2 regions of the Acidihalobacter yilgarnensis genome follow, and region 1 is predicted to be linked to the other one. Evidence: predicted binding sites of a transcription regulator. Region 1 holds the regulator's gene; the other holds the start of a gene.
The links. Region 1 encodes FliA, which starts transcription of late flagellar genes. Its sites were predicted from a motif close to GCTAAAGTTNNNNNNNNNNCNGCCGATA; they were not measured.
Positions count from the first base shown of each region.

Region 2: a site for FliA is predicted at 3,909-3,936, ahead of BI364_RS19065 (methyl-accepting chemotaxis protein). Genes of this name have one in related genera too.

Region 1 is NZ_CP017415.1:2,346,443-2,352,043, forward strand. Features, by position in the region: gene BI364_RS19315 (Hpt domain-containing protein) at 1-28, opposite strand, end outside; gene BI364_RS11240 (protein phosphatase CheZ) at 88-867, opposite strand; gene BI364_RS11245 (chemotaxis response regulator CheY) at 892-1,266, opposite strand; gene BI364_RS11250 (RNA polymerase sigma factor FliA) at 1,324-2,049, opposite strand; gene BI364_RS11255 (MinD/ParA family protein) at 2,052-2,942, opposite strand; gene flhF (flagellar biosynthesis protein FlhF) at 2,926-4,161, opposite strand; gene flhA (flagellar biosynthesis protein FlhA) at 4,262-5,601, opposite strand, start outside.
Region 2 is NZ_CP017415.1:744,001-749,601, reverse strand. Features, by position in the region: gene BI364_RS03590 (efflux RND transporter permease subunit) at 1-2,691, shown strand, start outside; gene BI364_RS03585 (carbohydrate porin) at 2,775-3,851, shown strand; gene BI364_RS19065 (methyl-accepting chemotaxis protein) at 4,049-5,601, shown strand, end outside.

The DNA of each region.
Region 1 (5,601 bases):
GCAGTTCGTCATCAGCTCCGATCGTCATGTCGTCTCCAGGGCCCTTCCGGGTATGGAATATCCATGGGCATATGCTTTAAGCACGACTCAGAAACCCAGGCTAGAGAGCAAGTCATCAACTTCATCCTGCCCGCTCACGATACCCGCCTTGTCCACGCCTGGGACGGCAGGACCGAAACCCTTGCCGCTGCTGGCGTCTTCCGGAACGGTTTCCGCAGGTCGCTTGCCGTCCAACTTCACCAGACGCTCGCTCGCCACCTTGACGATACCGACCAGCCCTTCTTCGACCTCCTGCACCAGCTCGATCACCCGGCGGATCACCTGCCCGGTAAGATCCTGAAAATCCTGCGCCAACATCACGTCGGAAAGCTGCGAAGAAACCGTCGAAACCTCCTCCTTAACTTCCGTCAGAAAGGCGTCCAGGGACCCTCCCAGCTCACGAAATTCCTCCACGCTCAATTCACGGCGTTTGAATTTCGCCCACCCCTCCGAAAGAGATTCCGCACGATGACTCAATGTGGTCAACCGCGGCATGCTGTCTTCGATGGCGTTTAGCGTCCGATGCGCGGCCTGCTCCGTCAGCGTAACGACATAATTGAGCCTTTCTTTAGCGTTGGGGATTTCCTCATGCGTGATTTCAGCCACGCGGGAATCCAGTCTGAAGCTATTCAACGCCTCATGCAGATCACGCGTCAGCCGACCCAACTCATTGAAAAGGCTCCGGTCCTGCTGTGCGCCGAGAGATGACAACAGATCGCTGACGGGCCCTTCATCCCCCGCCTCCAGTGCCGACACCAACAGACGCGCCAGTACCAACCGATCGTCCCCCGTGGGTACGCCCTGCTTGCCGTCCTCATTTTTATCCACGCCCGCGTCTCTCCCGTATCCGCCTTAACCTTCGATTCGCTCGAAAATTTTGTCGATCTTTTCCTTGAGCGTCTCTGCGGAAAAGGGTTTGACCACATAACCATTCACGCCGGCCTGTGCCGCTTCGACGATCTGGTCCCGCCTAGCCTCAGCCGTCACCATCAGAACAGGTAACTTGGCCAGCTTGGGGTCCGCACGCACCGCTTTGAGCAATTCGATACCCGGCATGATCGGCATGTTCCAGTCCGTTACCAGGAAATCGAACTTGCCCGACTGCAATAATGGCAAGGCCGTACTACCGTCATCGGCCTCGGCCGTATTATTGAAACCTAGCTCTCGCAGCAGGTTTTTGATGATGCGCCGCATCGTGGAAAAGTCGTCCACGATGAGAATCTGCATGTTCTTATCCACGAAACACACTCCTTGAGATTCAATCTGCCTAACCCCGGCGGCACCTCAGGTGCGCCAGTCGACCATCCTTGCACGCAACCGTATCAGCGCCTGACTGTGGATCTGAGACACCCTCGATTCCGACACGCCCAGCACTTCCCCGATCTCGCGCAGGTTAAGTTCCTCGTCATAATACAATGACAACACCAGCGCCTCGCGTTCGGGTAGCGCACTGATGGTCCTTGCCAACGCCTGCCTGAAGTCATCGTTGGAAAGATGGTCCAGCGGCCCAGACACCCGCGTTTCACCGATTCGTCCGCCCTCACGCTCGTCATCTCCATCGCCGTCTCCGAAGGATTCCTCGAAGCTGAAGACCTGATAGCCCGTCGCGTCACGTAGCAAACGGTGATACTCCTCCAATGACACTTCCATCTCAGCGGCAACCTCGATCGCTCGTGCCGCTCGTCCGAGTCGGTTCTCCACAACACGCAGCGCGGCCGAAATTTCCCGCGCCTTGCGGTGCACCGAGCGTGGCGCCCAATCATTGCGGCGCACCTCATCGAGCATCGCCCCTCGCACGCGTATGCCCGCATAGGTCTCGAAGCTCGCGCCCTGGCCGGCATTGTAATGCTTAGCGGCCTCAATCAAACCGACGATCCCGGTTTGCACCAGATCGTCGAGCTGCACATTCGGCGGCAGTCGGTGGATCAGGTGATAGGCAATCCGTTTGACCATCGGGGCATGCTCGGCCACCAGGCGGTCAACATCAGCGGCCTCGCGCGCGGGGTACATATTCAGTCGGCCCACTGCACGTCCGCCGGGGCGGGCCCATGCACCAATCGTTCGACGAAAAATTCCAGATGCCCGCGCGAACCCGTCAGTCTGGGGAGGTTATCGGCCTTTGCCGCCAAATTCTTGAATGCCCGACCGGCCGGGCCGCCGGGGTAGAGCTCAACCACCGCCCCTTGACGCTGAACTGCCTGGCGTAGCAAAGGATCTTCCGGCACTGCGCCTAGATAATGCAGTGTGACATCGAGAAAACGGCCGCAAACCGCGGCCATCTTGCGATAAAGCGCGCTCCCTTCTTGCTCATCGCGTACGCGATTGGCCAGCACGTGGAAGCGTCCGATCTGGTGCTCCCGACTGAGCACCTTGATGAGCGCATAGGCATCCGTCATCGAAGCTGGTTCGTCACAAACCACCACGATCACCTCCTGGGCGGCCCGCGTGTAACTGATCACATCTGCCGAAATACCGGCAGGCGTATCCACGATGAGTACATCCAGTGGCAGACTCAGTTCGCTGAAGGCGCGGATCAATCCGGCATGTTCGATTTGAGATAGATCGGCCATATGCGAAATCCCGGATGCGGCCGGTACCACATGAATGCCGCGGGGCCCGCTGACGAGTATTTCATCGAGCGTGCACTCGCCACTCATCACATGAGAGAGATTCACACGCGGCTGCAGACCCAGCATGACGTCCACATTGGCTAGGCCAAGGTCGGCGTCCATGAGCATGACTTCGCGGCCCCGTCCAGCCAGCGCCACCGCGAGATTGACCGATACGTTGGTCTTACCGACACCGCCCTTGCCACTGGCCACCGCCATGACCCTGACCGGGCGCAGTTCGCGCACACGCCTAAGCCCGTCAGCTTGGTCCACAGTGTCACCCGACGTAAGCATATCGATCGCTTCCCTTGTGTTTGCATCGCCCGCCAGTAGGCAGCGGTTCCCGTTCACGACGTTTGACCAATGCCAATGCCTGACTGACGATACGCTGCACGCGAGCTGGCTCGAGGTCTTCGGCCACTCGCTGTCCGGTGCCCAGATAACTCAAGGGCAGGCCCGCACGGATAAGCGCCGAAAGCGACGCACCCAGAGCCTCGGCCTCATCGAATTTACTGAGTATCGCGCCACTCAGCGGTACGCGTCCGAAGCGGCGAACCGTCTCGCCCAATACGTCGCGCGCGGCATTCGCGGCGACAACCAGATACAGACGAATATCAGGAATTGAGGCAAGCGCCTGCAGCTCCACCGTCAGTCGCGCGTCCCTAGGCGCGATGCCCGGCGTATCGACTAGGATCAATCGCTTATCGGTCTGCCCGGCAATGATTTTTGTCAGCGCCTCGGCATCATCCGCCTGATAGACCGGCACACCGAGCAGTTGTCCCAATGTGCTCAACTGCGCCTGCGCCCCAATTCTATAGCTGTCAGTGCTGACCAGCGCTACCTGCCCTCGCCCATGGCGGATGAGATATCGCGCCGCCAGCTTGGCCAGTGTCGTGGTCTTGCCAACACCGGTCGGGCCAACGAGTGCGACCACGCCACCTTTCTGGACGATCTCGTCGCTCCCAACCGCCAGCCGCCGCCCGAGTGCCTTGAGCCCATCACGCCAAGCCTCGCGCTCATCGCGGAGCGGGCCGACGCTTTCAGCCAGCTCGCGGGCCAAATCCGAGTCCATCCCCATGCGCTCGAACTGTCGCACGACCTCGGCCCGCCGGGGCTGTTCGCGCGTAAATTCGCGCCAGGTCAGCTGCGACAGCTGGTTTTCCAGCAAACCACGCATGGAAGCGAGCTCCCGTTGCAGGGCCGCAACGGTACGCGCATCGGCATGTCCGTCCGAGGATGTCGGCCTGACCACCGGCATCGATGTCGGTCCGACTTCGGGTTTGGCTGTCACCACCTCGCTCTGGACCTGTGGAGACACATCCGGTGTGGTAATCGGCGCGGTCTCCTGCGCCGCGCCATTTACCCATTCGGCATCGAAATCAACAGCCGCAACCAGCTCGATCCCGCCGTCGACACGTCGGCTCGACAGGATGACCGCATCAGCGCCCAACTCGTCGCGCACCAGACGGATCGCCTGCCGCATCTCGCTCGCCACAAAGCGCTTGATTTTCATACCATCGATTCCTCGTTGGATCGTCCATCAACGGGCTTCCCGCCCGAATTCATCGATGCCACCCGGCGGTCTGCATCCGTTATTACGCAATACGCCGGATTCAATGGTTGCCCCCCAGGGTGGCAATGACGCGCAGGCGTTTGTTCTCTGGTATTTCTGTAAACGCCAGCACATTCAAACCGCGAACCGTGGGTCTCAACCATTTCGCCAACCAGGGACGCAGATCTGGGGATACCACCAGTACCGCGGGTTCACCTGCCATTTCCTGTCGCTGGGCGGCCTGGGCAACCGCCTGCCGAACCTGTTCGGCCAAGCCGGGCTCCAATCCGAGCCCGCCGCCCTGAAGGGATTTGTGCAATAACTGTTCCAGTGTCGGATCAAGTGTCATCAGCTTGAGTTCATCGGCCGGCCCGTATATCTGCTGGACGATCGAGCGGCCCAATGCGGCACGTGCCGCAGCCGTCAATGCGTCAGCATCTTGACTCTTGGTGGCCTGCTCCGCCATGGATTCGGCGATCGTACGCAAATCTCGGATTGGCACACCCTCCGCCAGCAGGTTCTGCAGCACCTTGAGCACAACACCGAGCGCCAGTGGTTTGGGAGTGAGGTTCTCGACCAGCTTGGGTGCGCTTTGCCCGAGTTTGTCGAGCAAGTGCTGGACTTCCTCGTGTCCCAGCAGTTCCTGCGCATGCGCCTGTAGAATCTGACTCAAGTGGGTCGCGATCACCGTTGACGGGTCCACCACCGTATAGCCTAGGGTCTGAGCCTGGTCGCGGCTATCCAATTCGATCCACACGGCCTCAAGACCGAAGCTCGGATCCCGCGTGTTGATCCCCTGGATCGCGCCAAAAACCTGCCCGGGATTGATCGCAAGCTCGCGTTCCGGGTAGACCTCGGCTTCGCCCACGGGCACGCCCATCAGGCTGATGCGATAGATATTCGGCCCCAGATCAAGATTGTCACGGATGTGCACCGGGTGGACCAGAAAGCCAAGTTCCTGCGAGAGCTTGCGGCGCACGCCCTTGATACGGGCCATCAAGGCGCCGCCCTGAACCTTGTCTACCAGCGGGATCAGTCGATATCCGACCTCCAGACCGATGATATCCACCGCCGCCACGTCGTCCCACGACAACTCCTGCACCTGCGGCTCACCGATGGCGGCCTCTGCCTGACGTTGTTCGGCCTGCACGGCCTCCGTGCGACTGCGTGTGATCAGATAGCCGCCCGCGAGCAACAGGCTGGCCAACCCGAGGAAGACCAGATTCGGCATCCCAGGCACCAGGCCGAGCAGACCTAGAACACCGGCGGTAATGTAGAGCGCACGTGGGTTCGCGAACAGCTGCGACATCACCTGCTCGCCCATATCCTGGGCCGCGGACACACGCGTGACGATAATCGCCGTGGCCGTCGACAGCAGCAACGAAGGGATTTGCGCCACCA
Region 2 (5,601 bases), 1.6 Mb from region 1:
CAATTGCCCGCCGGCACACCCCCCCTCGCCGAAGTGATGGGCAACGCGATCAACGAAATCGCCGACTACAGCGTCGACATACCCGTCGATGTACCCGCCTATCGCGTCCAACGCGCCATCCGCACGCGGATACTGCCCGCCTTGCGCGCGGTGCCCGGCGTACAGCGAGTGGAGCTGTTCGGCAGCGGCGACGAGGCGCTGTGGATTCAGCCCGACCTCGGCGCGCTGCATCGCTATGGCATCGGCATCACCGCGCTGGCCCGCGCGGTGCGGGATCAAATCGTACTCGGCCCCGCCGGCCGCCTCGACCTCGGCCATCAGGACGTTCTAATCGAGGCCCGTCACCTCCCGATCAGCGGGGAGGCTGTGCGCGCAATTCCAGTGCCTACGGCCAACGGTGAAGTGCCACTGGGCAGTCTCGCGCGGGTCGTGCGCGCGGCCACGCCGATACACAGCGCAGTCGAACTGGATGGCCACCCGTCACTGGGATTGATCGTCTTCAAACAGGCCGGCGCCTCAACCATCCCCGTCGACCATGCCGTCGCCGCCACACTCGCGCGCTTGCAGAATCAGCTCCCGCACGGGGTACGCTGGGTACCGATCTACCGGCAGAGCCACCTCGTCGGCCTGATCGGGAGCGACCTCGGGCGCAACCTCCTTGTCGGCGGGCTACTCGCGATTGCCGTGCTGCTGTGGTTGCTCGGGATTCATCGCGGCGTGTGGGTACTTGCGCTGAGCATTCCGCTGTCGCTACTGCTCGGCATCGCCGGGCTGTACGCCTTCGGCCAGAGCCTCAACCTGCTCACCCTCGGCGCGCTCACGGTGGCCGTCGGCCTCCTCGCCGACGACGGCATCATCGTATTGGAGGCCATCTACCATCGCTGGGAGCAAGGTCTGAGCGGGTCCGAGGGTGTCCGCGCTGGCCTCGGCGACATCGCCGGCGCGGACATCGTCGGCACGTTGACCACCGTGGCCGCCTACCTGCCACTGCTCGCGGTGGGTGGGCTTGCCGGCCTGTTTTCCAATCCATTCGCCCTGGCCATGAGCCTGTCTCTGCTGGCCTCGCTGTTGGTATCGCTGACCGTAATCCCGCTGTTGCTGAGCCGCATTGGCACGGCCGGAAACGCCACACGCAGCGGCAGGTACTTTCTCGACTGGCTGCAACAGGGCAACCAGCGCCTACTTGGGCTGACCCTGAAACGACCGCGCCTGAGCGCCCTCGCTGCAGCAGGCCTATTCATCCTGAGCCTAGGTGCGCTCATCATCGTGCCGGTGAACTTCATGCCCCTGCCCAACGAAGGCGTCCTGTTAGACGGTTTCACCCTGCCCCCCGGCAGCTCGCTGGGCCAGACCCGACTGGCCGTGCAACAGCTCACCCGTCGCCTACGCGCCGATCCCGCAGTGGCGCACACCTTTGCCCGCATCGGCTCGGCGCGAGGCACCGCCTATACCGAACGCGCCTTCGCCGGGGAAATCCAGATCGTGCTCAAAGCGGGGGTCGACACCGCCGCGCTGGATACCATCTCCGCGCGCCTGCTACGCGAGGCAGCGACCGATGGCGTGCAACAAAGTATCGACACACCCACCATAGAGCGTCTTGGCGAAAGCCTCTCCGGCCTGCCACAACCGTTCGAACTCACCGTCTACGGACCGCACCTGGACACCCTGAGACAGATTTCCACGCAAATCGCCGCGCGACTACGTCACGTCTCGGCGCTGGCGGACATCTTCAACAACGACAGCTACCCGGTGCCGGTCATGCAGGTTGAGCCGCGCCCAGACGCTCTGCGCGCGTATGGCCTCAATCCCCGTGACTTCTATCGCCAACTCGACCTGTTGTTGCACGGACAGACGCTGGCACAGGTACCCGACGGGGAGCAGCCACTTGCGCTCTACCTGCGCCTACCGCACCCCCAGGGACTAGGGCTCGACACACTGCGCCACCTGCCATTGCATACCACGCACGGCTGGACCCCGCTCGGTCAACTCGCCAACCTGAAGATGGAACAGACGCCGAACCAGATCCGACACCTCGACGGCGCGCGCGCTGTGGACATTCTCGCCACACCCATGGCCTCCCTCGGCACGGTGATCGCCGCCGCGCGTCGCGCTCTTCAAGGGCTCGTCATGCCACCCGGCTACCGCTACGCCTTCGGCGGTCTCTACCCGCTGTTGATTCACACCGCCTGGGTACTCGGGCTGGCAGCCTTGGGCGCCCTGGCCCTGACGCTGGGCATCATGGCACTGCAATTCGACGGCTTACGCCTCGCCGGCATTCTGCTGCTGCAGGCGCCCCTGGCCTTCACCGGCGGTGCACTTGCGCTGGCCGTCAGTGGTGTCGGGCTCAACGCAACCGGGTTGATCGGATTTCTGACGCTGATCGGTATCAGCCTCAATCACGGCATCGTGCTACTCAGCTATGCGCGCGCCAACGAGCGTGCCGGACAAACACCCGAAGCTGCGGTACGCGCCGCGGTGCACGCGCGTTTCCGCCCCATCGTCCTGACCACGCTCACCGCCGTACTCGGTATGCTGCCAACCGCACTGGGCTGGGGACTGGGTGCTGCTCCCGAGCAGGGATTGGCCATCGTGGTGCTGGGTGGCGTGATCTGGAGCTCGCTATTGAGTACCAACCTGCTGCCAGCGCTTTATCTGCGATGGGGGCACCGAGCGGCCACGTCAATGCGTTAGGTCGGTCAGCCTGTATCGTTGTCTAACAATCGTGTTTTATAATAATTCTCATTAATAAAAACACACTCTTCAACAGGGCCCTAATGCATTTTCAGCGACGTAACCTTGGCCACCTCTGGTCGGCGATTCTCATCTTCATCAGCAGCAGCGCCTGTGCTGCCCCCGTCCTCAGCCCCAGTCTGCTCTGGGATAACGAGACTGTCAGCACCTTCGGGGGCGGTTTGCGCGCCGGCACTACCTACGACGGCATGCTCCTAGCCGCACTAGACGCGCGCACGGATAGCCTCGGCGCAGGATCGGTCGGCATTCTGCATTTCTCATTCCTCGCCGTGCGCAGCGGCCAGCCCAGCGCGCGCTATATCGGCGATTTCCAATCCGCGTCCAACATCGAGGCACCCAATGCCACGCGTCTTTACAGCGCCTGGTTTCGTCAGACATGGGCGCACGTCAATACTGTGCAGATCGGCCTCATCGACCTCAATACGCTGTTCGATGTCACCGACGCTGCCGGGCTGCTGCTGAACGCCTCCTTCGGACTCGACCCGACCCTCAGCGGCAATCTGCCGGTTTCCACCTACCCAGAACCCGGTTATGGCCTCGTACTCGGTCGCCAGGAGGGCGCCTTTAACCTGAGGGCTGGCCTCTTCCAGGCTGATCCTACGCTGCGCACGCGCTTGGCCAGCAACGGCGCGCTGGCAATCGCCGAACTGGACTTCGGTTATACGACTGATGCACCGACGCAGCTGGGCCTCGGTCTCTGGCGCTATCGTCAACCAGACCCCACCCTCGCCCCCACCGATCTGTCCGGCGGCTACATCAATTTTTCACAGACACTGACCGATGGGCCCGTTCGACGCGCCCGCGCCTTTCTGCGTCTGGGCTTCGCGCCCACAAACGACAGCACGGTGCCGCAACACCTGAGCTTCGGCGTGGATATCGCGGCCCCTCTCGCCTCCCGCCCCGACGACCGCCTCGCCCTCGGCGTGACGCGCGCGGCCCTGCGCGGCCTCGACACAGAGACCGCCTACGAAGCCACCTATCAATTCGCCCTCACCCCGCAACTCGCCCTGCAACCCGATCTTCAGTTCATCCGCAATCTCTCCGGCTCATCGCACAACGCCTCCGTATTCAGCCTTCGTCTACAACTCGCCCTGGATTGATCTATAAATCCCACCAGAGGCGACAGCGGAACACATGGGATTACCCGGTAATCCAAGACTAAAGATTTTTTATTGAAGGCCGATAAATCCAGTGAGCATGCCATCCCGGCCCGCCTCGGCGGGTACCGCGAGCGGGGGAGTCGCAACACACCGCGGGATCGGGGGCACCTATACAAACACATAAGAAAGGAACCGCCATGTCCATAATGGTTCGCACCATCTCCGCGCGCATCATGGCCAGCGTCAGCATCGCCGCCATACTGGCCATCGCCGCAGTGCTGACGCCCGTCTGGTTCGGAGGCGTCATCAAAACCGACACCCTGCGTAGTGACCACGAGGCCGCGCTGCTCAACGCGCTGCAGCGCATGAGCGGCGCCACCTTGCGCACCGGTATCGCAATTCGCGACAACGTACTCAACATGAATCTCACTCGTATTGGTGGCGTCGACCCGGCTCTAAGTCAAAAATTGATGCAGGACAGTCTCGACGGCAAGTACGTCAATGCCGCACGCAAACATGTTTCAGAAGCGGATGACGCCTACAACCGCGCGAGCCAGCTTGCCGAGTCCAACCCCAAATTCAAGGAAAAACTCGATCACATCGGCGGTCTCTGGGCTAAGAGTAAGGCCGATTACGAGCTGACCATCAGTCGCCTCAAGTCGCTGCAGTTCGCCTCCGCTGAGAACGAATTGGTCACCGCCGCTTACCCGCTCTCCGAGCAGATCGACGAGGAGCTGCGCGCCCTAACCAAGATCGTACACGCTCAATCGCTCAAGGATAAACAGCTGGTGCTCAAAGACCTGCGCATCTCGAACATCGTCAGCCTGAGCCTCCTGGCGCTCGCCCTGATCATCGGCGCCAGCCTGATCGGTGTGGCCGTGCTCAGCATGCGCAATCGTCTGCGGTTAACGGTCGACACCATGCGCGACATCGCACAAGGCGAGGGTGACCTGACCCGTCGCATGGTCACGCACGGTCAGGACGAACTCGACCAGCTCTCCACGGCCTTCAATCAATTCGTCGAGCGCATCCAGAACGTCGTCAGCCAAGTGGCCGGCTCCACCGCGCAAATGGCCGCAGCGGCCGAGGAACTGTCCGCCACCAGCGAAGAAACCAGCCGGCACGTCCACAGCCAGCAAAGCGAGACCGATCAGGTCGCCGCCGCGATGAACGAAATGTCCTCCACCGTGCAAGAGGTCGCCAAGAACGCCAACGACGCGGCACGCGCCGCGAACGACGCCAACAGCGCTACCGCACAGGGGCAGAAGGTCGTCGGCAACACCATCAAATCCATCAGCCAGCTCGCCGACGAGGTCGAGCGCACGGCACAAGTCATCCATGCCCTGGAAGGCGATAGTGCGCAGATCGGTCGAGTGCTGGAGGTGATTAGCGGGATATCGGAGCAAACCAACCTCCTGGCGCTGAACGCCGCGATCGAGGCTGCGCGCGCCGGCGAGCAGGGCCGCGGCTTCGCTGTGGTCGCGGACGAGGTACGCACGCTGGCCAAACGGACGCAGGATTCGACGGAAGAAATCCGCGGCATGATCGAGCGCCTGCAAACCGGTTCCAAGGGTGCGGTCGAAGCCATGGCCTCCGGGCGCGAACGCGCCCAGGCGAGCGTCGCCCAGGCCGAGGAGGCCGGCACCTCGCTGGAGGCCATCAGCACTTCGGTGGTACGTATCAGCGACATGAATTCGATGATTGCCAGCGCGGCCGAAGAACAATCCACCGTGGCCGAGGAAATCAACCG